One region of the Vallitalea guaymasensis genome, then DNA from elsewhere that is predicted to be linked to it. Evidence: predicted binding sites of a transcription regulator. Region 1 holds the regulator's gene; each other region holds the start of a gene.
The links. Region 1 encodes Rex, which represses fermentation and respiration genes when NADH is low (regulators of the CRP and FNR family bind a similar motif). Its sites were predicted from a motif close to ATTGTTAANTANTTAACAAT; they were not measured.
Positions count from the first base shown of each region.

Region 2: the regulator Rex is predicted to act here: its motif matches at 8,307-8,326, upstream of HYG85_RS18355 (histidinol-phosphatase HisJ family protein).
Region 3: the regulator Rex is predicted to act here: its motif matches at 5,481-5,500, upstream of HYG85_RS05950 (oxidoreductase).

Region 1 is NZ_CP058561.1:82,842-93,723, reverse strand. Features, by position in the region: gene HYG85_RS00445 (aconitate hydratase) at 1-1,367, shown strand, start outside; gene HYG85_RS00440 (isocitrate/isopropylmalate family dehydrogenase) at 1,406-2,548, shown strand; gene HYG85_RS00435 (GntR family transcriptional regulator) at 2,721-3,407, shown strand; gene HYG85_RS00430 (ABC-F family ATP-binding cassette domain-containing protein) at 3,427-5,361, opposite strand; gene HYG85_RS00425 (helix-turn-helix domain-containing protein) at 5,586-5,981, shown strand; gene HYG85_RS00420 (redox-sensing transcriptional repressor Rex) at 6,422-7,054, shown strand; gene HYG85_RS00415 (coiled-coil domain-containing protein) at 7,254-7,868, shown strand; gene acpS (holo-ACP synthase) at 7,865-8,230, shown strand; gene HYG85_RS00405 (NAD(P)H-hydrate dehydratase) at 8,253-9,797, shown strand; gene alr (alanine racemase) at 10,088-10,882, shown strand, end outside.
Region 2 is NZ_CP058561.1:4,289,107-4,299,988, reverse strand. Features, by position in the region: gene eno (phosphopyruvate hydratase) at 1-24, opposite strand, end outside; gene gpmI (2,3-bisphosphoglycerate-independent phosphoglycerate mutase) at 241-1,779, opposite strand; gene tpiA (triose-phosphate isomerase) at 1,858-2,607, opposite strand; gene HYG85_RS18375 (phosphoglycerate kinase) at 2,634-3,827, opposite strand; gene gap (type I glyceraldehyde-3-phosphate dehydrogenase) at 4,018-5,007, opposite strand; gene HYG85_RS18365 (sugar-binding transcriptional regulator) at 5,076-6,107, opposite strand; gene HYG85_RS18360 (Na/Pi cotransporter family protein) at 6,295-7,965, opposite strand; gene HYG85_RS18355 (histidinol-phosphatase HisJ family protein) at 8,415-9,227, shown strand; gene HYG85_RS18350 (patatin-like phospholipase family protein) at 9,370-10,368, shown strand; gene mnmA (tRNA 2-thiouridine(34) synthase MnmA) at 10,633-10,882, opposite strand, start outside.
Region 3 is NZ_CP058561.1:1,327,667-1,338,548, forward strand. Features, by position in the region: gene HYG85_RS05925 (alpha/beta hydrolase) at 1-821, opposite strand, end outside; gene HYG85_RS05930 (sensor histidine kinase) at 1,032-2,504, opposite strand; gene HYG85_RS05935 (response regulator transcription factor) at 2,501-3,196, opposite strand; gene HYG85_RS05940 (hypothetical protein) at 3,213-4,445, opposite strand; gene HYG85_RS05945 (TetR/AcrR family transcriptional regulator) at 4,788-5,375, opposite strand; gene HYG85_RS05950 (oxidoreductase) at 5,602-7,590, shown strand; gene HYG85_RS05955 (VanZ family protein) at 7,686-8,795, opposite strand; gene HYG85_RS05960 (COG2426 family protein) at 8,945-9,409, opposite strand; gene HYG85_RS05965 (metallophosphoesterase family protein) at 9,496-9,996, opposite strand; gene glpK (glycerol kinase GlpK) at 10,185-10,882, opposite strand, start outside.

The DNA of each region.
Region 1 (10,882 bases):
AAGGTGGAGTTGGCAAAGTGATCGAATATACTGGAGAAGGAGTTAGTACTCTTAGCGTTCCAGAAAGAGCAACTATAACTAATATGGGTGCTGAACTTGGGGCTACTACTTCAGTATTCCAAAGTGATGATGTAACTCTATCATTCTTAAAAGCTCAAGATAGAGAAGAACTATGGAAAGAATTAAAAGCTGATGAAGATGCTGCTTATGATGAGACTATAAATATCAATTTAGATGAACTAGAACCTCTTGTAGCAATGCCTCATAGTCCAGATAACGTAGAAAAAATATCCAATATCAAGGATTTAAAAGTTAATCAAGTATGTATCGGAAGCTGTACCAACAGTTCATATCTTGATATGATGAAAGTATCTAAGATATTAAAAGGTAAAACAGTTCATCCAGATGTAAGCTTGGTTATTGCACCAGGTTCAAAACAAGTACTTAATATGTTGGCTGCCAACGGTGCATTAGCTGATATGATAGCTGCAGGAGCAAGAATATTAGAATCAGGATGTGGACCTTGTATAGGTATGGGTCAGGCTCCAGCAACAGACGCGGTTACACTTAGAACTTTCAACAGAAACTTTAAAGGACGTTGTGGAACAGTTTCAGCAGGAGCTTATTTACTTAGTCCAGAGGCTGCAGCGGTTAGTGCATTATCTGGAGAATTGACAGATCCAACTACTTGTACTACTGATATAAATGTTGCTATGCCAGATAAATTCTATATTAATGACAATATGGTAGTACCACCTGCAGAGGATGGCAGTAAAGTAGAAGTTGTAAAAGGACCGAATATCAAACCATTCCCACTTAATGAAGAACTTAAGGATGATGTTGAAGGAAAAGTTTTGATTATTGTAGAAGACAATATAACAACAGACCATATTATGCCTTCTAATGCTAAGTTATTGCCATTTAGATCTAATATACCTCACTTGGCTAACTATTGTTTGACACCATGTGACGAAGAGTTTCCTAAGAGAGCAAAAGCTAATGGTGGAGGAATGATTGTTGGTGGAGACAACTATGGACAAGGATCCAGTAGAGAACATGCTGCACTAGTTCCATTGTATCTAGGTATAAAAGCAGTTCTAGCTAAGAGTTTTGCAAGAATTCACAAAGCTAACCTAATCAATTCAGGTATTTTACCACTTACATTTATTAATATGGCAGATTATGATACTATCAGTCTTGATGATGATTTATCAATGGATAATGTACTAGAGAGCGTAAAGACAGGAAAAGTAATTGTTCATAATAAGACTAAAAAACTTGATTATGAAATGAATATAGAACTATCAGATAAAGAATTAAAAATGATTATTGCTGGCGGTAAAATCAATTTTATTAAAAATATGTAAGATAAACGACATTTTATTAAGAAAGGGATGGAATAGGCATGGATTATATGAATAAATTTGAAGAACTTATCAAAGAACAAAAAGCTAGGGTCAAAATGATGAAGGAACAAGGGGATTTTGTCAATTATGATGAATTAGATACTATAGTAATTGGTGTAGTTGGAGGAGATGGAATAGGTCCAGCTATAACTGATCAAGCACATAGATTATTAGAGTATTTATTAGCAGATGAAATCAAGAGTAAGAAAGTGACTTTTAAAATTATCGATGGATTAACAATCGAAAATAGAGCAAAAGCTAATAAAGCTATACCAGATGATGTTCTAGAAGAACTAAAACAATGTCATGTAATACTAAAAGGACCAACAACTACACCAAGAAAAGGTGACGAATGGCCAAATATCGAAAGTGCTAATGTTGCAATGAGAAAAGAACTTGATCTATTCGCTAATGTTCGTCCTGTTAAAGTTCCTGATAAAGGAATCGATTGGACTTTCTTCAGAGAAAACACAGAAGGTGCATATGTTCTTGGTAGCAAGGGTATTAATATTGATGAAGATATTGCTATAGATTTCAAGGTTATCACTACTGGTGGAGCAGAACGTATTGCAAGAGCAGCATTTGAATTCGCTAAGAAAAATGGTAAAAACAAAGTTACAGTAGTAACAAAAGCCAATGTTGTAAAAACTACAGATGGTAAGTTCTTGGAAATCTGTAAAGAAATAGGTGAAGAATACGAAGGTATTGAAGTTGATGACTGGTATATTGATATCATGACTGCTAAACTAGTAGATGAAAAAAGAAGAACACAATTCCAAGTAATGATTCTTCCTAATCTATATGGAGATATTTTAACTGATGAAGCAGCTGAATTCCAAGGTGGAGTTGGTACAGCTGGAAGTTCAAATATCGGTAAGAAATATGCTATGTTTGAAGCTATTCATGGTTCTGCACCTAGAATGGTAGACGAAGGTAGAGATATCTATGCTGATCCTTCAAGTATTATTAGAGCTGCGGGTATGTTATTAAATCATATTGGTTATACAAGTAAGGCAGATAAACTATATAAAGCTCTTGAAATCTGTAATACAGAGAAAAAATATGTTATAACAGGAAGAGATACTGGAGCGACAAATGAAGAATTTACAAATTATTTAATGAAAACAATTGAAAAATTATAGATTATGTGTATAATATATATGTTGCATAGGAATTTTTATTTATACTTTACATAAGGTTAATATTGTAATATTATTTAAAAGAGAATTAGTGTAATATATATAGCATGCACAATTAATATTTGGAAGATTTTATATTAATAAGTGTATCCTATAAATAAGAGGAGGCACACCAGTGAGCGAGTATAATCTTCACGAAGAAGTAACTGATAAATACTCTTTAAGAGGCAGAGTTTTTAACAAAATACGAGAAGATATATTAAAGGGTAGATATAAGAATAGTGAACCTTTAAAAGAAACACAGATATCTAGAGAATTAGGAGTTAGTAGAACTCCCGTAAGAGAAGCCATAAGGCAGCTTGAATTAGAAGGTCTCGTAACAATTATACCAAACAAAGGTGCAGTAGTTTCTGGTATTGATGCTAAGGATATACAAGATATATATGAAATAAGGTCATTGATAGAAGGACTATCTGCTAGATGGGCTACTACTAACATAAATGAAGAACAACTTGAATTACTAGAAGAAATTGTTTATTTATCTGAATTTCATTATAAAAAAGGACATTTGGATCAGCTTTATGAATTAGATACCAAATTTCATGAAGTGTTATACCAAGCTTCACACAGTAAAATATTAAAACATGTTTTATCAGATTTCCACCATTATGTTCAAAGAATAAGGAGAGCTTCAATTTCATCTGAGGCAAGAGCCAAAAAATCAGTTGAAGAACATAAAGCCATTGTTGAAGCCATAAAATTGGGTGATGAGAGTAAAGTAGAAGAGTTAACTAATCTACATGTAAAAAACACCTTAAAGAACGTTGTGGACCATAAATTAATGGATATAATAGGAAAATAATATAAAAGGGAGAATTACTCTAACCGAGTAATTCCTCCCATTTTTCATATAAATTCTCTAATTCATTTTCGTAATGAGTTTTTTCATTAAGAAGCGTTTCTGCTTTTTCAGCATTAGTATATATTTCTTCTAGACATAACTTTTCATCAATCGTCTTAATGTTATTTTCAATTTCATGAATATCAGTTTCTATTTTTTTGATTTGATTATTAAGTTTACGCTTATTGGCTTGTTCATCCTTGCTTTTCAGCCAGTCTTGTTTGTTGGAAGTAGCAATTGGTGTATCCTCTTGTTTTTTATTGTTGATACTATTTTCTAGCTCCAACAATCGTTGTTTTTCTTCTTCTTGTTTTTTTTCAATGACATAACTATAGTTTCCTAAGTAGTTGTTTAATTTATTAGGAGTAAGTTCTAATACCCTTGTTGCTATTTTATTTATAAAATAACGGTCATGAGAAATAAATAGAACAGTACCAGTATAATTTTTTATAGCTGATTCAAGAATTTCTTTTGATATGATATCAAGATGATTAGTAGGCTCATCCAACAGCAAGAAATTAGCATTCGACAGCATCAATTTTGCCAGTATCAATCTACCTTTTTCACCACCACTCAGACTAGATATCTTTTTGAATACATCATCACCAGTGAATAAAAAAGCAGCTAATGTATTACGTATATGACCTGTATTCATATTGGGATAAGCATCTGATATCTCTTCAATTAAATCATTATCCCCATTTAGGGTGGTATGTTCTTGGTCATAATAACCAGTATTCACTTTGGCTCCTAGAGAAATAGTACCTGTATCTCCTGTTAGCCCATTGCTTATTATACGAAATAAGGTTGTTTTGCCTGTTCCGTTATCTCCTATGAGTGCTACTTTTTCACCTCTTTTAATCTGAAAATTAAGATTGGAAAATAGGTGTTTATTATCAAAGGATTTGGATACATCTGTAGCAGTAAGTACATCATTACCACTTATGACCCTTGGTGATAGCTTAAGATTCATTTTATCATTAATCAGTGTAGGTTTATCTATCATATTGATTTTTTGCAGTTGTTTCTCACGGCTCTGGGCTCTTTTTATAAGTTTATCTCTACCGTGGGATCTAAGTTCACGAATTACTTCTTCCTGCCTTTTTATCTCTTTTTGTTGTTCTACATAATGTTTGATTTCAATATCCTGATTCATGGCTTTGTGCTTTATATAAAAGCTGTAATTACCGTTGTATATATGTGATTGGGTGTTTTCTATCTCTATAACCTTATTTACTATTTTATCAAGGAAATAACGGTCATGTGAGATGATTATAACAGTACCTTGATAATTGCATAAGAAACCCTCCAACCATTCACATGCTTTGATATCCAGATGGTTGGTTGGCTCGTCCAATAGTAATATATCAGGTTTTTCTAGAAGTATTTTTGCTAGGGCTACCCTTGTTTTTTGTCCTCCTGATAAGGTGGATATATTAGCGGTGAAATCTTCTTCATTGAATCCTAGACCTTTTAACACACCTTTAATATTACTTTTATAGCTATACCCATTATTAAGTTCAAAAGTATGCTGTAGATTTGAGTAGGATTTCATAAGTGAATCAAGGGCTTCGCTATCATTATCTAGTTTAGACATTTTTACTTCGTATTCTCTTAAAGTATTTTCCATTTGAATTATTTCTTTGCATGTTAACAGCATTTCATCATAAATAGTTTTTTCGGATGATAGAGTACTATTTTGGGATAGGTAACCAAGTTTTGTTAAACTATTAATTATAACTTGTCCTGAATCTGCTTCTAATTCATTGGTAATGATCTTGAACAGCGTTGATTTACCGGCTCCATTAATACCTACTATAGCTGCTTTATCTCCTTTTTCCAGCCAGAAGTTTACATTGTCCAGTACTGTATGTGTTACAAATGCTTTGCATATATTTTTACATGATAAAATCATAGTTGCCTCCTATAAATATTAAAATTACCATACTATGATACCATTAATCACTGGTTTTGAAAAGTTTAAGGGTTTAAAATTAGAGGTTTTTGGTAAATATATAAATATCTATTGTGATAGTTCTTTGCCTAACGAGAAGTAACATATTTTGTTCATACATAAGAATAAATTTCTTTGGGACAACATATATATGATAAAAGAACTTTTCTAAAGGGGATGATGACTTGAGTCGTAATGCAGGTTATATGAAAAAATTGAGAAAAGCTCGTGTGGAGAGAAAACAATGTATAAGGTGTGGTAAACCTCTATCACAAGAATCACTTATTAGAGGTGTCAAGCAATGTGAAAAATGCCTTGATTATCAACGTAAAAGAAAATTGGGACAAATAAGTTCTAAGGTCAATACTACTTATTTTTACAATAGACAATACAAAAAAGATGAGATAAAGAGAAAAGAACTAGGAAATTATATGGTTGAGAATAAAATAACTATCAAGGATCTGGCGAAAGAATCCAACTTATCTCAAAGAACCATACAAAGAATATTATACACTGATGCAAACTATACAAAAAAAACTAAAGATGCTATTAATAAATATTTGGGAAAAGAACTTTTATAGGTAATAATATTAAGTTGATAATAATATTGAGTTAAGTAAATTAAAGAATATATAATTGAACTTAACAATTAAAAAGGGTATAGAATTAATTTTTTATATCCATTTTATATGTTAGAAGTAAACATACAGGGTTTATGAAACCTAAATATGTATAAAATTTAGGATATTAAAATTTTTTATAAGTATAATTTTCTAGAAAAAGCTGTAAAATATCAGGGTTTTATGGTATAATTTATAAAATATAGATTGTATACAATAAACAATTGATTGTTTTTAACTATATTTACTAAATATAGGATTTGTGTTAATGATTTATACTGTGATAATACATAAACGATAAGGGTTTATCAGCATTTGATTATTTGACATAGATTTAACAACCATATATAATTATTTGTATAAAAGTTCCAAAATAGTATCAAGGATTGGGGATTGATTATATGATACAAAAGAAAATATCAACAGCGGTAATTAAAAGATTACCAAAATACTACAGATACTTAGGAGACTTATTGGAAAACGATGTTGTAAGGATTTCCTCTAAAGAATTGAGTAACAGAATGGGTGTAACAGCTTCTCAAATAAGACAAGATTTAAATAATTTTGGCGGTTTTGGTCAACAAGGTTACGGCTATAATGTTGAATATTTATATAACGCTATAGGCAAGATACTTGGTCTTGAAAATAAATATAATACAATTATTGTTGGAGCAGGAAACTTGGGTCAAGCACTTGCTAATTATACTAATTTTGATAAAAGAGGTTTTGAAGTTAAAGGATTATTTGATGTTAACCCGAGACTTATAGGTATAACTGTAAGAGGTATTGAGATTAAGGATTTAGATGAAATGGGAAGTTTCATAAAAGAAAATAGTATTGACTTGGCAATTCTAACATTACCTAAGCAAAAAGCACCAAAAGTTGCTAATGACTTAGTTAGTTATGGTATAAAAGGAATATGGAATTTTGCCCCTATAGACCTGAAATTATCCAATAAAAATGTTATAGTCGAAAATGTACATTTGTTGGATAGTCTAATGACTCTATCATATAATATCAAAGAGAGAATATAAATAAGCGTCTGTAATTTATGTTTTTAAGAATGAATAACTATTCTTAGAAGTATTAGGTACTCATATATATGGGTACCTTTTAATTATATTGTGCTATAGAATATAATAATTTGTTACGATATAATTAATATAGAAAATTTTTATTATATTACTAAGTAGGTATAAATTAAGTATATATAAATAATGAGGACGTGAAAGCATGTTTTTTTCAAAACAAAAGATAGAGAAACCAATTAATATAGAAAAAAAGGTACATATATTGACATTGGATAATAGATGGCATGAACTATTCAAAAATAATAAAAAACCAAAAAAAATAGTGGAACTTGAAAAAAGACTTAATAAGCTTCTTGGTGAACAAGGACAACTTACTAATGATTTGAAAGAATATACTTTGCTTAAAAAGAAAATGATGGTTGATATAATGGATAACATGAAAGAAGCCATTGAAGATGAAGATGATGAAGCCATTGGAGAAATGGAAAAAAGCAAGAAATATATCAATGACATAAAGGTCAAGATAGATAAGATGGAATCAAGAATGGAAAATATGCCAAAAGAAATTCAAACGACCAACAAAGAATTATTAGAATATACAATGCAAGATTGTTATATGAGAATGTTTGATACCAAGAATGAATTAGATGAATTAAATGAATGGATTGAAAAAGTTAGGGCAGAATTAAAAGAAAAAGCTGTGAGACAGACGGAAGCGAAAGAAGAATATGATAAGATGTATTCTTATATGCATGATCTGGTAGGATATGAAGTCATTGAATTATATGATAAAAAATATCTGGGAGGAAGTAAATGATAAAAGGAATAGGTAATGATATCATTGAAATCAGTAGAATAGAAAAGGTTATTCTAAATAAAAGATTCCTAGAAAAATATTTTACACCCAACGAAAATAAATTATTTGAAACTAAAAATTATAGAGGTGAAACAATAGCTGGTAATTTTGCTGTCAAAGAAGCAGTCTCCAAGGTTCTTGGAACAGGGTTTGTAAATTTTACTCCTATTGATGTTGAGGTTTTACGTGATGATAAAGGCAAGCCCTATGTAGTTTTATATAATGGTGCTAAGGATTTGGCGAGACAACTTGATATTTCTACGATACATGTATCAATATCACATTCCAGGGATAATGTGACAGCTATTGCAGTAGGGGAGTAATTAGTTAAAAGGAGAGATTCAGTTGAAGGTTGTCAAAAGTTATGAAATGAAGGAAATTGATAGGTATACTATTGAAGAGATAGGTATACCAGGTATTGTTTTGATGGAGAATGCAGCCATGTCTGTAGTGAGTGAAACTATACAGTTGCTGAAAGAGAGCAATAAAGTTGTTATTTGCTGCGGTACAGGTAATAATGGTGGGGACGGATTTGCAATAGGTAGAATACTTAGCTGTAATAACATAAAGGTCTCTATAATCATAATAGGTGATTCTGGCAAGATAAAAGGTGATGCTAAAATAAATTATGATATAGCTAGACAATTAAATATTGATATACATGAATTCAATGATGAAAGACAGATGGATGAGTTGAAAAATATAGTTAGTGATTGCGATGTAATCTATGATGCTATTTTTGGAACTGGTCTATGTAGAGAGGTAACAGGAAAATACTTGGAAGCTATTAAGATCATAAATAGAGCTAATGCTTATAGAATAGCTATTGATATACCTTCTGGAGTTAATGCTGATGATGGTCAGATTCTGGGGAATTCAGTGTGTGCTGATAAGACAGTTACATTCTGTCTGCCTAAGGTGGGCTTGCTTTTATATCCTGGAGCTAACTATGTTGGCGATCTGGTTGTTGCAGATATAGGTATACCTAATATATCTATAGATAGAATTAATTCTCATACCACAATAATGGATGATAATCTAGCAAGATATTTTATGCCTAACAGAGTGAAGATGTCTCATAAGGGTTCTTATGGAAAAGTCTTAGTTATTGCAGGTACCAGTAAAATGACAGGAGCAGCCGTTTTGACTTCTTTATCGGCTTATCGTACAGGAGCAGGATTAGTCAAGACATTTATCGAAGAGTCTGTGTCCAGTGTGGTTACGACAAAAGTGCCAGAAGCAGTTGTAGAGACTTATAGCAGGGCTAACAATAATATATCCAATGAAGATAAAGAAAAACTATTAGAAATGCTTGGGTGGGCTGATACCATTGCTATAGGACCAGGACTTGGGAATGACAATATCACAAGAAAGATACTTGAAATTGTAATTAGTAATTTCAATAAGACAGTAGTTGTTGATGCTGACGGAATTAACGCATTATCAAAAGATAAAGAGATATTGAATAATCGAAAATGTGAGATAATAGTTACACCACATCTAGGTGAGATGTCAAGGCTTACGGATTATGATATTGGAGAGATTACAAATAATACAATAAAAGTAGCGGTAGAACTTAGTAGGACCTATAAGATTACATGTGTCCTGAAAAGTGCTAGAACCATAATTTCTTCTCCTAATGGGATGGTTAATATTAATATATATGGTAATTCAGGAATGGCGACAGCTGGTTCAGGTGATGTTCTAACAGGTATTATAGTATCATTGTTAGGGCAAGGATTAAATGCTTCAGATGCAGCAATATTAGGTGTCTATATCCATAGTAAAGCTGGTGATAAGGCAAAAGATGATAAAGGAGAGCATGGACTTATCGCTAATGATATAATATGTAATATACCTTATGTAATTAAATCAAGTCTTAATGAATAATAATATAATATATAAGTTTTATAATAAGTTAGGAAAGTTATTATACTATCCTAACTATATTTTTATAATCAATAACTGTAAAATATTTATTTGTAAACCCATAAAGGTATACTATTATAAGTTTATGGTCTATAATACTATCTAAGTTTAATTAATAAAGCTAAGGACAACATTACTGGCGTTAAATAACAATAAGTAGTATAATATTAGTGTTTTAATGTATTGAACTTATAGAAATAGGATTGATGTTTAAGTTCAATATATATAATGTTTAACATATGGAGGAAAGTGTGAAAATGTACGAAAGAGTATATGCCCGTATAGACTTGGATGCAATAATACATAATATAACTAATTTCAAAAATAGAATATCATCACAGAGTACATTAATGCCTGTTGTAAAGGCAGATGGTTATGGTCATGGTGCGGTTCCTATATCAAAAGAATTAATTAATTGTGGAATTGACAGATTTGCTGTTGCCACTATAGAAGAAGGTATCAGTCTAAGGAAAAATGGCATTGATAAAAAAATACTGATTCTAGGATATACGCCAGTTGATATAGCTGATAAACTGGTTGAATACGATTTGATTCAGACTGTATATAATTATACAGCAGCCAAAAATATATCAGATACAGCTTGTAAATCTGGTAAAATAGGTAAGATACATATAAAATTGGATACTGGAATGGGTAGAATAGGTTTTGTACCTAATGATGAATCTGTTAGTATAATTAAAGATATATATAATTTGCCTAATATTGAAATAGAAGGTATCTATACTCATTTATCTAAAGCAGATGAATTGGATAAGACTTTTACCAATAATCAATTAAAGATGTATAATGATTTTATTGGAAAATTAGAGAGCAATGGTATTTGTATACCCATCAAACATGTAGCTAATAGTGCAGGAATAATTGACTTGGATAGTACTCATTTGGATTTGGTGAGACTTGGGATATCATTATATGGATTATATCCATCGGATGAGGTGATTAAGGATAATGTGAAATTACAGCCCGTTTTATCACTAATCAGTCATATTATACATATAAAAGAAGTTGAGGAAGGTACTCCAATA
Region 2 (10,882 bases), 1.4 Mb from region 1:
AATAATCTCTACAAAACTCTTCATACTTTTTTCTCCTTTCGTATCTATTAAGAATTATATTAAATAAAAGGTAAATATTGTATATATGCAATATTTCAAGTTAATAGAATCGGTCAACATATATTATTACTCATAAGATAAATCTTATACTCTATATTTTACCCATATTAATATCTAATTAAAAAAATATAAGTTATATATATATTGAACTTAACATATACACCATTTAATAAGTTTAATCTATTTTTCCTTTAATAAGGATTCTCCAGTCATTTCAGCTGGTTTCTCAACTTCCATTAATTCAAGTAGTGTAGGTGCAATATCTGCTAACTTTCCACCTTCTCTGAGTGTTACACTATCTTTATAGTTAACTAAGATAAATGGAACCGGATTAGTTGTATGTGCTGTAAATGGATCTCCAGTTTTGTAATCAATCAATTGTTCTGAATTACCATGGTCAGCACAGATGAACATTTGACCATCTGCTTCAATCAAAGCATCAAGTGTTCTTCCGACACAACTGTCAACTGTCTCAACTGCTTTAACTACCGCTTTTTCTATTCCTGTGTGTCCAACCATATCAGGATTAGCAAAGTTAACGATGATAAGATCGTATTTATCTGATTTAATAGCATTTACTAGATTGTCACACACTTCATTAGCACTCATCTCTGGCTGTAAATCATAAGTAGCAACTTTTGGTGATGGTACTAATATTCTATCTTCACCTTCATTAGGTTCTTCAATACCACCATTAAAGAAAAATGTAACATGAGCATATTTTTCTGTTTCTGCCAATCTAAGTTGTTTTAATCCTTTATCAGCTAAATATTCACCTAAAGTATTTTCAAGCATAACCTTATGGAATGCTACTATTTTATTAGGTATAGTAACGTCATAATCTGTAAAACAAACATAAGTTAATTTGAAGAATTCTCTTTCAAATTTATCAAATTCTTCATCACAAAAAGCTCTTGTGATTTGTCTAGCTCTGTCTGGTCTGAAGTTAAAGCATATTATTGAATCGTTTTCACTAATCTTACCAGTTGGTTCTCCTTCTGCTAAAACAACAGTTGGAAGTACGAATTCATCATATACCTCTTCTTGATATGAGCCTTGTATAGCAGCTAAAGCACTCTTAGCAAGTTTTCCTTCACCTTTTACCATTGCATCATATGCAAGTTTTTCTCTTTCCCAACGATTATCTCTATCCATAGCGTAATAGCGACCAATTATAGTAGCTATTTTACCTACGCCTATTTCTCTCATTTTTTCTTCTAACTCTTCAATATAATCTTTACCTGAAGCTGGTGGTGTATCTCTACCATCTAAAAATGCATGTACATATACTTTTTCAACATTATGTTCTTTTGCTAATTTCAATAAAGCATATAAATGTGTATTATGTGAGTGTACGCCCCCGTCTGATAATAGACCATATAAATGCAATGCTGAATCATTTGCTTTACAATTGTCTATTGCAGCAAGTAATGCTGTATTTTTAAAGAAATCACCATCTTCTATTTCTTTAGTGATTCTAGTAAGCTCTTGGTATACGATTCTTCCTGCACCAATATTGAGATGCCCTACTTCTGAATTACCCATTTGTCCATGAGGTAATCCAACATCTAATCCACTAGCAAATCCTTCAACACAAGGATATTCTTTCATTATTTTATCCATTATAGGTGTATTTGCAAGTTTAACTCCATTACCTTCAGTCTTTTCATTGAGTCCAAATCCATCTAATATCATTAATACTGTTGGTTTTTTTGACATTTCATAACTCCTTCTTATCAAATCTATAATAGATTAGAAGGTTATGAATAAATTCATAACCTTATCTAATAATCATTATTATTTGTAATTTACTACCTTACCGAAATCAGCCTTCAGACTAGCTCCACCAACTAATCCACCATCAATATTTTCCATTGCGAAGAGTTCTTTTGCATTGCCTGCATTAACACTTCCACCATATTGAATTCTAACTGCATCAGCTACTTCTTGGTCATAAACTTCTTTAACTACTTGACGTATAGCTGCACAAACTTCTTCAGCTTGCTTTGATGTAGCAGTTTTACCAGTTCCTATAGCCCATATTGGTTCGTAAGCAAGAACAACATTTTTTGCATCTTCTTTTGCAACGTCTTTAAGTGCAACTTTGATTTGTGCTCTTATAAGATCTACTGTTATTCCTTGTTCTCTTTGCTCTAATGTTTCACCACAGCAAATAATTGGTGTTAAGCCATGTTCTATAGCTTTAAGTACTTTTTTATTAACTATTTCATTAGTTTCTCCAAAATATTCTCTTCTTTCGGAGTGACCTAATACAACGTATTTAACTCCAATTTCAGTTAACATGTTTGGAGCAATCTCTCCAGTGTATGCTCCACTTTCTTCAAAGTACATATTTTGAGCACCTATTTCAATGTTACAATCTTTTGTAGCTTCAACAGCTAATACTAATGAAACATAAGGTGTACAAAATACAACATCTACATCATCATTTTTAACTAATGGTTTTAACTCTTCAATTAAAGCTAATGCTTCTCTTGGAGTTTTGTTCATTTTCCAGTTTCCTGCAATAATCATCTTACGCATTATCAAAACCTCCATTTATATTGTTATAACTATTTATCGTTTGCTGCTGCAACACCTGGTAATTCTTTTCCTTCTAAGAATTCAAGTGAAGCTCCGCCACCTGTAGAAATATGAGTCATTTTATCTCCGAATCCAAGTTGGTTAACAGCTGCTGCTGAATCACCACCACCTATGATAGTTGTTGCATCAGTTTCAGCTAATGCTTTTGCTACAGCAATTGTTCCACCTGCAAAGTTTTCAAATTCGAATACACCCATTGGTCCGTTCCATACAACTGTCTTAGCGTCTTTTACAGCATTAGCGAATATCTCTCTAGTTTCTTCTCCAATATCAAGACCTTCCCAATCAGGTTCGATCATTCCTCTTTTTACAGTTTTGAATGGTGTATCATTCTTGAATTCTTGTGCTACTACATTATCAACTGGTAATAAGAAATTAACACCTTTTTCTTTTGCTTTTTCAATCATTTCTCTTGCATAATCAATTTTATCTTCTTCAAGTAAAGATAATCCAACTTCATTACCCATAGCTTTTAAGAATGTATAAGCCATTCCTCCACCTATGATTAGAGTATCTACTTTATCAAGAAGGTTATTGATAACATTTATTTTATCAGATACTTTTGCTCCACCAAGAATAGCTACAAAAGGTCTCTTTGGATTATTTACAGCGTTTCCTAAGAAATCAATTTCTTTTTGCATTAAATAACCTACTACACAAGTATCAACATAATTAGTTACTCCAACATTAGAACAATGTGCTCTATGAGCAGTTCCGAATGCATCATTAACAAATATTTCAGCTAGACTTCCTAATTCTTTACTGAAATCTTCACCATTTTTTGTTTCTTCTTTTCTATAACGAGTATTTTGAAGAAGTACCACATCTCCATCTTTCATGTCAGCAACTGCTTTTTTAGCATTGTCACCAACTACATTGTCGTCTGCTGCAAAAACAACTTCTTTATTTAATAATTCTGCAAGTCTTTTTGCTACTGGAGCAAGTGAAAGCTCTGGCTTAGGTTCTCCTTTTGGTTTTCCAAGGTGTGAGCAAAGAATAACTTTTGCACCATCTTTAATTAATTTATTAATTGTAGGTAATGCTGCTGTTAAACGGTTCTCATCTGTAATTACACCATCTTTTAAAGGTACGTTAAAGTCACATCTTACTAAGACTTTTTTACCTTGTACATTTATATCGTCAACTGTCTTTTTATTAAGCATTGGTAGTCGTCTCCCTTCTAATACTTGATTTATGTTAGTTAATCTCAATATAACTAGTTTATTTTGAAATTTTCTAACTTTTCTAATCAACTTTAATACTCATATGAGTATTAAAAAAGTCCTCCCTATAGTCTGACCTACAAGAGAGGACCATATGGACCTTATATAAATCTATTCAAACTTATATTAATTAAAGTCTTTCAGCTACATATTTTGCTAAGTCAATAATTCTGTTTGAATAACCCCACTCGTTATCATACCAAGAAACTACTTTAACTAAGCTTCCTTCCATAACAAGTGTTGCTAATCCATCAACGATTGATGAACGTGAATCTTTTCTGTAATCAATTGATACTAATGGCTCATCAGAATATCCAAGTACGTTACTTCCTTCTGATGCAGCTTTTAAAGCTCCATTAACTTCTTCAACTGTTACTTCTTTTCCTAATTCTACTGTTAAGTCAACAACAGATACTGTAGGAGTAGGTACACGCATAGCCATACCAGTTAATTTACCTTTTAATGAAGGGATAACTTTAGCTACTGCTTCAGCTGCTCCAGTAGTTGTTGGGATAATAGACTCAGCTGCTGCACGAGCTCTTCTTAAATCTTCGTGAGGTAAGTCTAAGATTCTTTGGTCATTAGTGTATGAGTGAACTGTAGTCATGATACCTCTTTTGATTCCGAAAGTATCATTTAATACTTTAGCGAATGGTGCTAAACAGTTAGTTGTACAAGAAGCGTTATCAATGATATTATCTTCTGCTGGGTTATAATCTTCTTCGTTAACACCCATTACAATTGATTTTGTTCCTTTACCAGGAGCTGAAATGATTACTTTCTTTGCACCAGCATCAATATGTAATTGAGCTTTTTCTTTTTGTCTGAATAAACCAGTTGACTCAATAACAATATCAACACCTAATTCTTTCCAAGGAAGATCTGCAGGATTTCTTTCTGCTAATACTTTGATTTCTTTTCCATTAACTACTAAAGTTCCGTTTCCAACTTCTACAGTTCCTTCAAATCTACCAAAGCATGAATCATATTTTAATAAGTGAGCTAATGTATTAGCATCAGTTAAATCATTAATAGCTACGATGTCAACTCCTTGTTCCATAGCTACTTTAAATGCGTTACGTCCGATACGTCCAAATCCATTAATTGCAATTTTTGCCATATTCTTGTTCCTCCTAAAATTATAATTTTTATATTAAACTGTATAACAGTTAATAAACATTTTTAGTTTTACTTCATAATCTCAATAATTCTATTGGCTGCATCTTCATCAATTATCAGTGAACCGTTTTTAATAATATTCTTTACAGCCATTATAGCTTCTGCCTTTTTTGCTCCTCCCGCTACAGCTATAGGATAAGGAGTCTTAGTCATATGTTCTAATTTTATACCAATTGACCTTGATGTATACACTATTTCACCATTTTTATTAAAATAATAACCCAGTGCTTCAGCGACAGCCTGTCTTCTATGAAGAAAATCCATAACTGGTTCAGGCAAGTTCCTTCTTCCAGCCATCTCATAAGCATTACCTATACCAAAAAGTATTATATTAGCTTTCAGTATATTAGATATTGTTTGTTCGATTTCAGGTTCTTTCCTTACACTGTCTAGTGCCTTTTTACTTAGATTATCTGGTATATTAAGAAGTTCATAATCTCCATTTAGCTTCCTAGCAAGCTTAGATACTATAGTATTAGCTTGATATTCAACATTATTCCTTAAACTACCTCTAGCTGGAACAACCAGCACATTTTCATAGGATGTATTTGGTTTATTATTCAAAGATTTCACTACATTGTAAACTGTACTTCCACCAGTAAGAGCAATGATAGTATTATCTTTTATGTGTTTTAATAAAACATCAACAGCAGCTTTTCCAATATTTTCTTTTATCTCTTCATATTCAGATGAATTACCAGGTACGACAACTACCTCTTTGCAACCTATAAGTCTCTTAACTTCTTCTTCCATATAGTTAAGACCCTTAACATGATGCATAATCTCTTTCAAATCATCCAGTATAGTATCTCCAGAATCAGTAGTACTCATACCAACACTTGATACTAGTATAAAACCTTGTGATTTCAAATATTCCGTTTCATTCCTAATAATTTTTTCTGATATTGATAATTTTTGGGATAAGCTTCGTCTTCCTATTGGTTGATAAATATGTATTCCCTTTAGTATTTCGTATCTTCGTTGCAATATATCAATCTCTTTTGGAATAATTTTCTTAAGTGTTAACAAGGTATTTTCCATTACAAATCACCTTTCGGTACCTTCTCGGGCCCTATGAACAATTATAGTCCCTATTGCTTCAAAAAAAAGGAATTAAACCACCAATTCATCCCAATTTATATTATAAACAATGTAGTATATAATTTCAAGTTTTTTTTGTGTTTTTAATAAAATAATAACAAGGGGCAGTTATCTGCCCCTGACTAATCTATAATAATTCATCTCTTACATAATAAGCAATATTTAGTGCATGGTCTGATATTCTTTCGTAATTGCTTATTAGATCTAGAAATACCACACCAGTAGTTGAATCACATATGTTTTGAGCTAATCTCCTGATATGTTTCTCTCTTAACTCATCCTCTAATTCATCTACTAGGTCTTCGTTTTGTTCAACCTTCCTAACAAGGTCAACATCATCATTTTCTCTTGACTTTATTGCAAGTTCTATTGTTTCAGTAGCTCTATTTGATATATCCAACAGTTCTTGGTTCGCACTATCTGAGAAAGTAAGATTATTTTCGATAAAGTACTCTGCAAGTTCGGCTATATTCTCAGCATGGTCTCCAACACGTTCAATATCATTGACTGTATGGAATAGATTAGTTACAATCTCATTTTGCCTTTCGTTGATAACTGAGTTGCTTATCTTGATTAAATACTCAGTGATAAGTCTTTCTAAAGAATTAATGTTCTTTTCTTCTTCATAGACCTTCTTAACTTTTTCCATATCTTTTTCTATAATAGCCGTTGTAGCACGTTTAGCATTTTCTACAGCTAAATCGCCCATGTGTATAACTTCTTTGATTGCATTTTCCACAGCGAAACTAGGAGTTTCAAGTATTCTATCATCAAGGTGTCTCAAGGCTACCTGCTCTTCAGTTTGATCTTCGTCATCTTTACCTCTTACGATTCTCTTGGATAGTGATACAAGCTTATCTGCAAATGGGAAGAGAAGGACTGTATTACTGATGTTGAAAACCGTATGGAATATACTGATACCTACCATGTTGACAGCTACATTATTACCAAAATTAGAATTAATGAATGTAAAATATACCACACATAGTATTGCAAATATCACTGTACCAAGGACATTGAATAGTAAATGGATATAAGCAGCTCTTTTAGCTGTTTTATTAGCTCCAATACTTGATAACATTGCTGTTACACAAGTACCAATGTTTTGTCCAAGAATAATATATACAGCTGCGCTCCATGGAACAAAAGTTACTGTTGCTACTGTTTGCAAAATACCAACTGATGCCGAACTACTTTGAATGATAGCTGTTACGACTGCACCTGTTAATATACCTAAGACTGGATTTCTTCCAAACATTCTAAATGCTTCTGTAAATGCTGGTGAATCTTGGAAAGGTTCTATTGCATCTTTCATATATTCAAGACCTATGAATAATAGACCAAACCCAATGATAATCTCACCAATTTGTTTTTTACGTTGATTTTTTGCAAAAAATAATAACAAGGCACCTATTCCAATAGCTAATGGCGCTAATTTTGATGGTTTCAAGAATACTAACCATTCTTGACTTGATACTATCCATGAAGTAATGGTTGTACCAATGTTTGCTCCCATTATAACTCCTACAGCTTGTGATAGATTGAATAAGCCTGCGTTAACAAATCCAACTACCATTACAGTACAAGCAGAACTACTTTGAATAATGGCTGTAACCAGTGCACCAACTGTTACTGCTAAAAATCTATTGTTGGTCAATGCACCAAGAAGACTTTTCATCTTATTACCTGCTGATTTTTGAAGACCTTCAGCCATAATGTGCATACCGTATAGGAACATACCAAAACCGCCAATAAATGCAAAAAATATAAATATGTATTCCTTTGTTAGCCAATTCATTTAGATATTTCCTCCTAATTGTGATATATATTTTGTCTTAGATGAATAAATAGAGTGAAACTTAAAAATAAATAACAGATTTAAATATTATGTAAATAAAATGTTAATTTATTATTAACAACACATTAATAGTATCATAATCATTTCATCAAAAACAAGCAAAAATATTTATCAATAATTATTTTTTTTCTCTCGTTTTTTAGTAATTATGCCAAATATACCTGTGATAACTGAACAATATACTTACAGCTCTTGTTGTTTTTATTGTTTTTTAGTATAATATTCAGATAAAGATTTATACATTTTTTACTACACGATTTTAATAATTACTAATCTTAATCATTTCCAATTATTTAATAATTCACTTATTATATATTATTATTAAAAACCATTAATTTTATTAAGTAATTATTTTCATAAATTTATTTATAGAAAGAAAGGTGTCAAATATGAGTTACTATGATTTCCATACACATACATCGTTTTCAGGTGATTGCAAATATCCAATGGAAACACAGATTCTACATGCTATCCAACACAACTTTGTTAAATTATGCTTTACAGATCATTATGACTATGATTATCCCAGCACACCTGAGTTAGCCTTTGATATTGACTTACCTAATTACTACAAAACATTTCTTGAACTAAAAGAAAAATATAAAGATAAAATCCAATTATTGTTTGGTATAGAATTAGGTCTGCAACCACATATATATGATACTGTCAATAAAGTCATCAATGATTACCCTTTTGATTTTGTTATCGCTTCCACACATGTTGTAGATAAACTTGACCCATATTTTGGTTCGTACTATTCCAATAAAACAAAAAAAGAAGCTTATACCAGGTACTTAGAAGACATTCTACACAATGTAACCAACTACGACAATTATAATGTATACGGTCACCTTGATTATATAATTCGTTATGGACATTATGAAGATAAAAAATTATACTACTATAATTATAGTGAACTTATCGATAAAATATTAATGCAAATTATAGAAACAGGTCATGGAATAGAACTTAATACCTCCGGTTATCGCAAAAATCTAAACGAACCACATCCTAATATAGAGATTTTACAAAGGTACAGACAATTAGGGGGCGAAATAATAACAGTGGGTTCCGACGCTCACTTTCCTGAACATCTTGCATATAACTTTGATGGGGCTTATAAAGTTTTAAAAGAATGCGGTTTCAAATATTTTACAGTATTTGAACAAAGAAAACCTGAATTCATTAAAATACCTGATTAAAGTCAACAGTAAGCTATTAGAAGAAAAAGAATTTTGTGATTATGTTTAAGATTACTAGGAAGCAAAATGCTTTTTCTTATTTAGTTATAAAAGACAAGAAGTTTCATATATAATTTAAGTAAGAAACTCTTTAGGTGTTGACATGATTAATAAAAAAGATATTGTTAAGATTCTCTCTATTGATGGCGGAGGTGTACGAGGTCTAATTCCATGTATATTTCTAGACCATCTTAGAAATGAATTAGATAGTTTTGGTAATAAAACACCTTTTTACGATTTATTTGATGTAATATCAGGAACTTCTACTGGCTCATTAATATCATTAATGTTAATAAAACCACCAGAAGATTATACGGATCACGAAAGACTGGATCTATTATTGGACTTGTACGAAAACAAAACAAAAGAAATATTTCCAGAAGCAAAATGTGAAATATGTCAAACAATCAAACACTTCTTTCGACCTAAATACAATGGCAGACCACTGCGCAGATTACTGCGACAAAACTTCAAGAACCTTACACTGGAAGATTCTCTATCCAATTTAATTATACCTGCCTATGATATGATATCCATGAGACCATATTTATTCAAACATCGTATAGACGTAAAAGATTACTACCATAATTTTTTCCTAAAAGACGTTGGTCTATCATCATCAGCTGCACCTACATACTTACCTCCTGCTAATGTGAAATCCATAACATCAGGTGAATCTTACTGCTTTGTAGATGGAGGAATATTCTGCAATAACCCTTCACTATGCGCCTATACATACGCCAAAAAACTATACCCCCATGCAAAACAATACATAATTGTATCCTTGGGTACCGGCGAATATGTAAGAACCTACGAATGTAAAAAAGTAAAAAAATGGGGAGTCCTAGGATGGATGAACCCTATCAACGGAATCCCTCTACTAACTGCATACATGGATTCCCAAATGGAAAGCGACAACTACATCATCAACAGCATGGATGACGTCAAAGAATATAGATTTGAAATATCCCTCAATGGAATATCCTCCGAATTAGACGATTCATCAGAAAGAAATATAGACTTCCTAAAAGGAAAAGCCGCCGAACTTATCCTACTAAACAGACACAAAATAAATCAACTAGTCAAACTACTAAATATCTAACAGTCTAATTATATATATTGAACCTAATCATCTATTCCCCATTTCAATAAGTTCAATATATCCCTTGCTAAAAGTTGCATCCAAATCATATTTTACTCAATGTTGTACGACAAATAAATAACCATATATAGTGATAAAAACGCCTTTTACGGCTTGTTGTATCCTTACTAAAACAGATAAAACAACAAACGTAATGAAAGTGATTATCACTATATATGGTTTTAATTATACTACCGTTGTCCACTTGATTTTTATAAAAATTCCCTATCTTCTTATTATATTTCCTCCACCAATAAGAATATCCCCATCATAAAACACCACTGCTTGCCCCGGTGTTATAGCTCTCTGGGGTTCATCAAATACACATTTCAATGTATCTTCATCAACCATCTCTATAGTACACAAAGCAGGTTTATGACTATAACGAATCTTCGCTTCTACCTTCAACTTGCCTTCTATCTCTTCTATTGCCATTAGATTAACATTATCAGCATATAGCGTATCACTGAATACA
Region 3 (10,882 bases), 1.2 Mb from region 1:
TTAAATAATTGCTCTGCCATATAATATGGACATTTCTCATCTAACTTACTATGGATAATAAGTGTTGGAATATTATTATTTTTAACAGCATCAAGAATATTAACATCTTCATAAGTATAACCATATATTTGATTATTAGATATATTTCCTAATTTAACCAATAAATTAGTAGGCATAGGAATGAAAAATGAATCTATCTGCCATGCAATTTCTGCATCCATACTAGTAAATCCACTATCTATAATTGCAAAATCCAAATATTTAGCTGCGTGATCTGATCCAGAATAATATCCTACTGTTGCACCTCCCATTGATTGACCTAATGCACCAATTATATTTTTATCTGTCATCTTACTGTTAACATAAGTAATAACAGATTCTAAATCCTCTTTTTCATAATAACCAAAAGAGACCGTTTTGGCTGTATTGTTACCATGTGCTCTAGCATCATATAAGACAACATTAAAATCCTGCTCTAAAAAAATTTCCGCTATAGGATACATAGCTTCATGATTTGATTCATGCCAATGAACTAAGACTATAGTTTTATTATTATAGTTTTTATCATCAACTATATAATATACGGGAATACTATGCCCATCATCTGCTAATAATTCCTCTTTATAGATTTTGTCCTTCCACTTTCTATTAAATTCTGTCAGATCGTAATTCATATCATTCATATACATTTCAACAATTTTATTTGTATGAGCCTTAGTCATTCTTGCAGGAATAAAAGCCAACAAAAATCCAATGATTACAATCAAAGTTACTATAATCATAAATGTATTTGCACTAATTTTTATCAATCTCTTTTTCATTGTACACCTTACCTTATCTCTCCAAATTAGTTTATTTATAATAAGTACAGATTAAAAAAACTTAATCTAATTAATTATACACTATTAATACTTGCATTTACTCAATTAATTTTAGCATATAATTACTATAAGTACATTATATATGATATATCTTATATAAAAAATAAGCTATCTAATTTATTGCTCAATAGATTAGATAACTTAATTTATTTACATATTTTTTTCTTTTTTGCTTAAAGGAATGTTCACTTGAAATACAGTTCCTCTCTCTGAATCCAAAATACAAATCGTTGCATTCTGTTTTTCAAGCATCTTCTTGACTAGACTTAATCCAAGTCCTGTACCTGATAATTTTTTGGATTTATTTTTATCAACTGTGTAAAAAGGTTCGAATACCCTTTTCTTATGTTCATCTGGTATACCTATTCCTGTATCAGCTATTTCAATTCGATTAACGCCCTTTTTAACATTACTTGTAACTTTTATCTTACCATTTGACACATTATATTTTATTGCATTATCCATTAAGTTGATAAAAATCATCATAAAACTTTCTCTATCCATATAAACTTGGCAAGGCTCTAACTGGTAATAGAATTCAATTCCGTATTTGGAAGCCTTTCCTTTTAACTTATCTATAATTTCTTTCAATAGTACATGTGTATCTATTTTATGTTTTTCAAGTTCAAAATCATATTTTTCCAAGCTTGATAAGTGCAATACCTTCTCTACCATTTGATTTAATCTTTTAAGCTCATTGTTAACAATAATATTGGATTTATCTACTAAATTATTATCATCCTTATAAAGATTCATTAAATCGATCTGAGCTTTTATGACCGTAATTGGTGTTTTGAATTCATGAGTTATATTCCCAATGAATTCTTTTTGCTTCTTTTCTAGCTTTTGAACATGCTCTAGCGCCAATTGGAGTTTTGCTTTTTCATCACTGAGCTGCTTAATATTTTGTTGTATCTGTGAAGACATAGCTTGTATCCCTGTGCTTAATTCACCAAATTCATCTTTACTCTTTATGAGTATCGAGCTTATATCATATTGTCCTTCTTCAATCAACTTAACAGATTTTTTTAACCTCTTAATTCGATTTACTATGTTTATAAAAAATACTCTCCCTATTATGAATGTAACAATAATAGATATAAGCCCAAATTTGACAAACAACTTCCAAGTATCTTCATTGAAACTCTTTTGTAAATATAGATTATACTCTAATTGCATAACACCTATTTGCCCATTAAAATCGTAAACTGGTGCTGCATATATTATCTTATCCACAATTTTTTTATATACAATCTTGTTATCCAAAGCTTTGGTAATGATATCCTCATATTCATTTTTCAATTCTTTAAATACTTCATTACCAATCTGTCTTCCTTGATTATCAAAAATAATTGTGTGAATCCCTAGTACACGTTCTATCTCAATAGTCAAGTCATAAGCCTGCTTAATATAAAAGGTTTCAAAATCTTCAATGTCACTAGCGAGATATCTTTCTCTTATGTATAGATTAGCTGTTTTACTACTTTCTTTTAGATATCTTTCATATTCCTTTATCTGATTGGTACGAATACCATTCATTGTTAAAATACTAATAATGACTAAATTGATTAATAATAGGAAAATGATAAAAATGGTTAGTTTATGTTTTACACTGATTCTCATTCCATATGCTCCAACATTTTATATCCAACTTTAGGAATAGTCTTAATTAAACTACTGTATTTTCCTAACTGCTTACGTATACGTTGGATATGAATATCTACTGTACGTGTACCACCATAATAATCCATATCCCATACTCGATCCAGAATAATATCTCTTGTAAAAGTTATTTTTACATTCTTCATCAGAAAAACCAGCAAATCAAATTCTCTAGCCTTAAGATCAATTTGTTTATTATCCACATATGCAACCCTCTCCAGTACATTAACTTTTATACCATTAATTTCTAAGATATTGTCATCTATTAATTCCTTTGATACATCATCATTTTTATTGATACGTCTTTGAAGAGATCTTACACGTGCCAATAATTCTTGCATTTCAAAAGGTTTAGTGATATAATCGTCAGCACCTAGTTCCAGCCCTAATATCTTGTCTACCAAAGTGCTTTTTGCCGTAAGCATGATGATACCCATTTGTGAAGTGTTTTCAATATTTTTGCATACATCATAACCATTATATTCTGGCATCATAATATCTAATATAAGTATATCAGGTTGTTCTTTTCTAATGATATCAAGAGCTTCTTTACCATCATAAGCCTTATAGACTTGATAGTCTTCACGTTCTAGAGCATATGCTATTGCATTTGTAATGTTCTCTTCATCATCAGCTACTAATATTTTTGTCATTTTCCCACCTACTTAATTAATCATTCAAAATTATTATTTTACAACTTAGTTCTTTATAGAAATAGACGGAGTCTGTACATACTATTTTATTTGATTCTTTATTCCAACATAAAGATTTATACTCACCAAACAAAGTTAACTTTTTATCACTTTCAAAATCATATATATATTTTCGCTCCTCTCCCATTGGATATATGGCTTCATATATCAACTTACTTTTATCTGGTGATAAGAAAAATCCTCTTACAAAATCATGAGTTTTATCAATCAATTTTACTTGGTTACCTTTATCATCTGTCTTCCATAATTCTCTAGGTATCTTATTTTGTATTACTTTCGCTACATTGTCAATTTCTATTACATCTTTATGAGAATCACGTTTCATAGCCCTTTCTTCAAAAGTATTAGTTTTAAGATTTACTGTATAACGTTTTAGATTATATGAAGCTATTTCCAGTTCATCATCATTAACTGTCAATCTATCAATATAATTATTTATCTGCTCTCTTTCATAAAATTGTTTGTGCATTCCCTTCCAGAATTCACTAACTTCTTCTTTCTCTTCTCCAAAATGAGCTTCTAAATATTCTTCAGGACTATTAAAATAATCTTTTAGATTGTTAACAAGTTCTTCAGATAATTGTATTTCGTTTTTTTGTTTACTTGCCATATCATACCTATATACTTTAAAACCTTTTGAATAATATATTTGCTCATCTTCAATATATTGAGAACGCATTACATCTTCATCTATTCTTATTACTTTACCTTCTTTTTTGTCATAATACACTAATGCGTAAGTGTCTGAGTAGTAAGTATCTCTTTGTTCTATAGGCTTTTCCTTAAATAAAACGTAATTTTCATTTGGATTATATTGTCCCAAACAATCATGCACTTGCTCATACCAATATTCAAACCCCATATTAGCATCCTTATTATTAGTTATGTTTTCAATTGATTTGTCCCTAACATTATAAACAGCTATATTTCTAATACCATCTTTTATAGCCACTCCTAATATATTATCATTTTCCAACCACTGAAAACCAGCAAAATCTTTCACTTCAATAATTTGCTTGATAGCTAAAACATCATTGATTTCTTCCTGTTGATTGTCAAGCACTACCACTTCATTTTCTTCAAGTCCCTTTGCCTTAGTATTAGTACATGCAGTTAGACTGCTTAATGCCATCCCTGTTGTCAATAGTACACATAATGTTTTCTTTAGATTATGTTTTACTTTATTCATCCTTTATTCCTCCTTTAATTTTAATGAGGTTATTATGTGCTACCTCATGATACAAATTATAAGGTTATCATTTTTCTAAACCATATGAAAAATATTTCTAAGGTGTAAACTTATATATTAAGTTATTCAATTTTATAGCGGTCATTTATAATCCTCCTTCTATTATGTACGCGTACCTAATACCCCTCATCATAAAGAATTATACGATCAATTTTTTTCGGTTTTATATAAAAAATGTTTCTAAGTTGTAAACTGGTGATTATCTATAAACAACATTAACAAACTCAACTAATATTTTCTCCATAAGATATTAGTTGAGTCTTTATAGTTATCTTTATAATATTAAATACTCTGTAAATATGCATCTATAATACTGAAAGTCTTTTTTGCAATATCATATTCACCAAAACTAATCGCCCAATTATATAATATTCCCCTTGAAATGATAAGCAATTCCTCTGTAATCTGGTCTGCTGTTTTATCTGAACATAATTCTCCATTATCCAGACCTTTTTCCACTAATTGATGCAATCCTTTTGGCAATCCACGTTCAGCCGATAGAAAGAAAGCACTGGCATTATCCATTTGTGCTTTGTAAATATTTCGGATTATATCCACTCCCATATTTTTTGCATAGAGACCTTGTTCACATAAATATCCTATTATTGCACTTTTTATATTTGAAGAGTCAATTTTATTAATTACTTCATCTTGGAAAAATTGGTCAGTACGTGTATATGCTGCAACAACAATACCTGATTTACTACCAAAATGGTGGTAAAAAGCACCTGTAGATATTCCTGAATTCTCACAAATCTCCTGAATACTTATATCATCAAAATTTTTATATTTCATTAGTTTAAGTGCTTCATCCAATATATGACTCTTAGTTCTTTCAGCTTGAAGAGTTCTAGATGTCTTCTTTTTCATAATCAATATATCTCCTTTTAACTTACTTACCTAATAATATATATTATATTGTTCTATTAATCAACTTTTGTTGAAGAATAAAAATGGCACTTAACAAATTTATACATTGATAAAAAATAAACAAAATCCTTGACTAGTTTCAATGGATATACTATACTAAATTTAACATAATTGATTCGGCGAAATTATTATGTTAAATCATAATTAGTTTAAAGGAGAGACTTATATGGCAAATTATTATCCTGAATTATTTACTCCTACCTACATTGGTAAAGTAAAGATTAAGAACAAGTTATCAATGGCACCAATGGGTCCTGTTGGTTACGCTGATGCAAACGGTGCTCTAAACCAAAGAATTCAAGATTACTATGTTGAACGTGCAAAAGGAGGAATAGGTCTAATTATCACTGGTATCTGTAATGTAGATATGGAAACTGAAAAGATGGCTAAAGCTGGTCTTCCTAGTCCCACCCAAACACCTCTAGCATTTATCCATTCAGCTTATCAAATGAATGAGCGTATTCATGCCTATGGTACTAAAGTGTTCATTCAGCTTACAGGTGGTCTTGGACGAAGTGCTTTACCTGGATTCGTTAGTAAATATATTGCACCTTCTGAAAATGAGAACCGTTTTGATCCTAATATCCTACATAGAGAAATGACAAAAGAGGAAATTCAAACCCTAATTCAAAAGTTTGTTACTGCAGCAGTAATTTCCAAAAAATCTGGCTTTGATGGAGTTGAGATTCATGCTGTTCACGAAGGATATTTATTAGATCAATTCGCAATATCATTTTTTAATAAAAGAACAGACGAATACGGTGGTTCCTTAGAAAATAGATTACGAATAGCAACTGATATTGTAAAAGGAATCAAAAAAGCATGTGGGACAGATTTTCCAGTATCATTAAGATACAGCTTGAAAAGTTGTATGAAAGGTCTTAGACAAGGTGGTCTTCCTGGAGAAGAATATGAAGAAGTTGGAAGAGATATTGATGAAGGTATTGAAGCAGCTAAGATATTGGTTGATGCCGGATACGATGCTCTTAATGTAGACGCTGGAACTTATGATTCATGGTACTGGAATCACCCACCAATGTATTTTGAAGAAGGTACATATCGTGAATTCGGAAAAATATTAAAAGAAAATGTAAACGTACCTATTATTTTAGCTGGTAGAATGGAAAATCCTGAAATGGCAGTTGAATCATTAAATAATAGTTGTGATATCATTGGTCTAGGTAGACAATTATTAACTGACCCAGATTATCCTAAAAAAGTACGTGCAGGTAAATTAGATGAAATACGCCCATGTCTCGGATGTCATGAAGGATGTCTTGGAAGAATATCCAATGCACCTGTCAGCTGTGCTGTCAATCCAGCTTGTGGTCGTGAAAAGATATATGGTCTTACTCCTGCATTGAATAAAAAGCATTTCCTCATAATTGGTGGTGGAATTGCAGGTATGGAAGCATCTAGAGTATTAGCAACTAGAGGTCATAAAGTCACACTATGTGAAAGAACCAATAATCTAGGAGGTAACCTTATACCAGGTGGTGTTCCTGATTTCAAAAGATATGATAGAGCTTTAGTAAAATGGTATGAAAAACAGCTAGAACTATTAAATATCACTGTTAAGATGAATTGCCATGTTAAACTTTCTGATATAGATACATATAATCCAGATGAAATTATTGTTGCCACTGGATCAACTCCAATAATACCTAAATTTGATGGTGCAAAAAATATAGTATCTGCCAATGATATCTTAGTTGGTAAAGCAGATGCTGGAAAAGAAGTCGTTATCATTGGAGGGGGCTTAGTTGGTTGTGAAACAGGCTTATGGCTTGCTGGGAAAGGTTCTAATGTAACAGTTGTCGAAATGGCAAATGACATACTAGGAGGACCTCACGGATTACCTCACATGAATCATTATATGTTAGAAGACCTATTGGATTATAATAATGTCAATATCCAAACTAATACAATGGTTGTATCAGCTAATAATTCATCAGTAACAGTCAAAAATGCAGAGGGTACTCATAACATTTCTGCTGATACAATAATATCTGCTATAGGTTATAAAGAAAATAACAGCCTGTATGAAGAACTATTGGAAAAAGATATTCCAGTATATAATATAGGAGATTCCCAAAAAGTACATAATATTATGTATGCCATTTGGAATTCTTATGAATTAGCTAAAGAATTATAATCTTAGCTTATATGTAATTACAGACAATACTTAATATCCATTTAATAGAATACACTTCTAGAATGAATCAACTCTATTTAGTTTGAAGATTTGTTCTAAAGTGTATTGTTATTTTCATTGATAACTTTATCTTTCTTGTAACTAATGACATTTTTGGTACCACTAATTTTCTCATAGAAAAATTGTCTATCTCTCTTGACGATAGATACTAAAAAGCTTATCGCTACAATAACATCAATAACAAAAACCCCACCTAGAATTAGAATTTGAAACGTTACTAATCCTTGACTAACATAAAGTACTACCAAGTTTGCCCCGACAATGCCATAATAGAGAATGCCATATCTAAAGAGTACTTCTTTGAATGATATTTTCTCAGTTTTTCCCCGAACTCTAACTGATGTTAATAATTTACCTATGGTTCGTCCATTAGTTATGTATACACCTACTATAAAATAAATGAATACTATGAAGAAATATTCAATCAAACTCTGTGTATTACTTAATATACTTATAATACACCAATCAATAATGAATGCTAATCCCCTTCTTATAAGTCCAACCTGCATTTTATCAAAATCCACGTCTTTATCTAATTTATTGGAACTAGGTAGAAAAAATGTAAATAATGGAGCTATAACATAACCTAAAAGACATCCTGTAGTATTTAATATGAGGTCATCTACATCAAATAACCTATAAGGTGCATTATAAAATCCATACAAACCTGTTAACTGGGTAAGCTCAAAAAATAGTGATACCGTAAATCCAATAATCACAGTTTTTATCCAGCTTTTTCGAAAATAGTATCTTAAATATATCCCCAAAGGAGCTAATAACAAAACATTAAAAGCGGCTTGAAGAAATGCTTTTTCTTTGAATAAATGTATATAAGTTGCAGGTTTGTTATATATAACTTGAGTATCTTTAAGTATATCTTGTATAAACTTAAAGGGCACCAATTGATACATTTGTCTGCCTGCAGGATATAAACTTAGAACATCACTAGACTTTGGCAGTGGTAATATAACCATATAATAAGCAGTCAAGCAATAAAGGCATAAAGAGTATGTAATCAATACTCTGATTTTATTGACATAATGATATTTTATATATTGGTATAATAAAAAAGGGATTGTCCCTAAAAAAGCTATTATGGGAAAAGTAATAAGCGCAATACGAATAGGATATAAATGAGCTTCCATATTTATAATTCCTCTCTTATAATGTATAAAATCATGTTTATTTTCTGCTGATAATATTATAATTATACTATCGACATTTTTCCACAAGAAATAAACTATGTAAGAAAGGATAATATAACATAGATATCTATTGTTTTCAATGAAATTAATTAAATTTTAATACTCCACAATGAGGGAAAAGTCAAAGATATTATTGTTATCAATATGGCAGAAATCGTTGCTCCTAAAATTACACAAACCATAGATTTCTTGAAATCCAAATTTAAGAAAGCTGCAACGGCACTTCCTGTCCAAATACCTGTAGTTGGTAAGGGTATTCCAATAAAAATAATTAGAGCCAATTCTTTTCTTTTTTCAATCTTCCTAGTATTTTTAGATATCTTTTTATCAATGATACTATTGATATGAGCGAAAGCTTTATATTTTTGCATCCAAGTAAATATTTTATTGAAGAATAATAGTATAAAAGGTGCTGGTATAATACTACCAACTAAGCTTATAACAAATACTTGTAGTACATCTAGATCATATGTTAAAATGCCTAATAAAATTGCTCCTTTTTGTTCTACAATGGGAATCATTGAAGATATAAAAACTTGTAATAATTTGTCCATCTATGGCTCCATTCTCAAATATCCTTTATATACCATATGTTACCATATTCTATTATATTAAGCAATTAAGAATCACTTAACTATTATTACTCATCACTTTTATACATTGCTTTTATCTTATCAAATGCTACAGGTGTATAATTGTGGTGTTCTACACTAACATTAAAATATTGATTACCTTCCATCTTATTGCTATGAATATGTCCATGAATATTAACATAAGGTGTCATATTTATGTTCATATACATAGGTTCATGTGTCAATAAATAAAAGCTATCTAATATTATTCCTCCATCGATAACATCTTCAAATCCAATATCATGCCACCAAATATTACTGTTACATCTATCATGATTACCTTTAATCAACACCTTATATCCATTAAGCTGGTCAAATATATTTTTTACTTCCGATTTATTACTAGATGCAAAATCACCTAAATGATATATAGTATCTTCTTTAGATACGGTATTATTCCAATTATAGATCAATTGTTTATTCATTTCTTCTACTGAATTAAATGGTCTGTTTTCATAATCTATTATTCTTTTTTGATTAAAATGTGTATCGCTAATTAAATAAATCATTCTTTCAACTCCTTTATCATAAATTATAAATTATATTACTAAGAAATAATAGTGAATTTTAATATTTCCTTAATTCATAATAAATCCATTTACTTTATAATACAAAAAATAAGCTAATCATTATGTATCAGCTTATTTTTTGTATCATTGACTCTATTTTAATTAAACAACACTTTACTCTCTATATATCAGCTTCCTAATTTCTCTCCTTCTGGATCTTCCCATAGGTATGATCTTTTAACTGCTTTTTTCCATCCTGCATATTTCTTTTCTTTATAATCATTTTCCATTACAGGTTCAAAATGCTTATCTATAGCCCACATATCAGCAATCTCTTCTTTACTATTCCAGAATCCAACTGCTAAACCAGCTAAGAATGCTGCACCAAGAGCTGTAGTTTCAGTAACCACTGGTCTATCTACTGCAACTCCTAATACATCTGATTGGAACTGCATCAAGAAATTATTGGCTACTGCTCCACCATCAACTTTTAGAGCTTGAAGTTCTATACCTGAATCCTCTTGCATTACTTCAAGCACATCCCTTGATTGATAGGCGATTGATTCTAATGTAGCTCTTATAATATGATTTTTATTGGCTCCTCGTGTAAGACCTACAATAGTTCCTCTAGCATACATATCCCAATATGGAGCACCAAGTCCAACAAAAGCAGGAACTACATACACTCCATTAGTATCTTCTACTTGAGTAGCAAAATACTCAGTGTCCTTGGCATTCTCTACTAATTTCAATTCATCTCTAAGCCATTGTACCGAAGCTCCAGCAACAAATATACTTCCTTCAAGAGCATATTCTACTTTACCATCTACTCCCCATGCTATAGTTGTCAATAAACCACTATCTGAACTAACCATTTCCTGTCCTG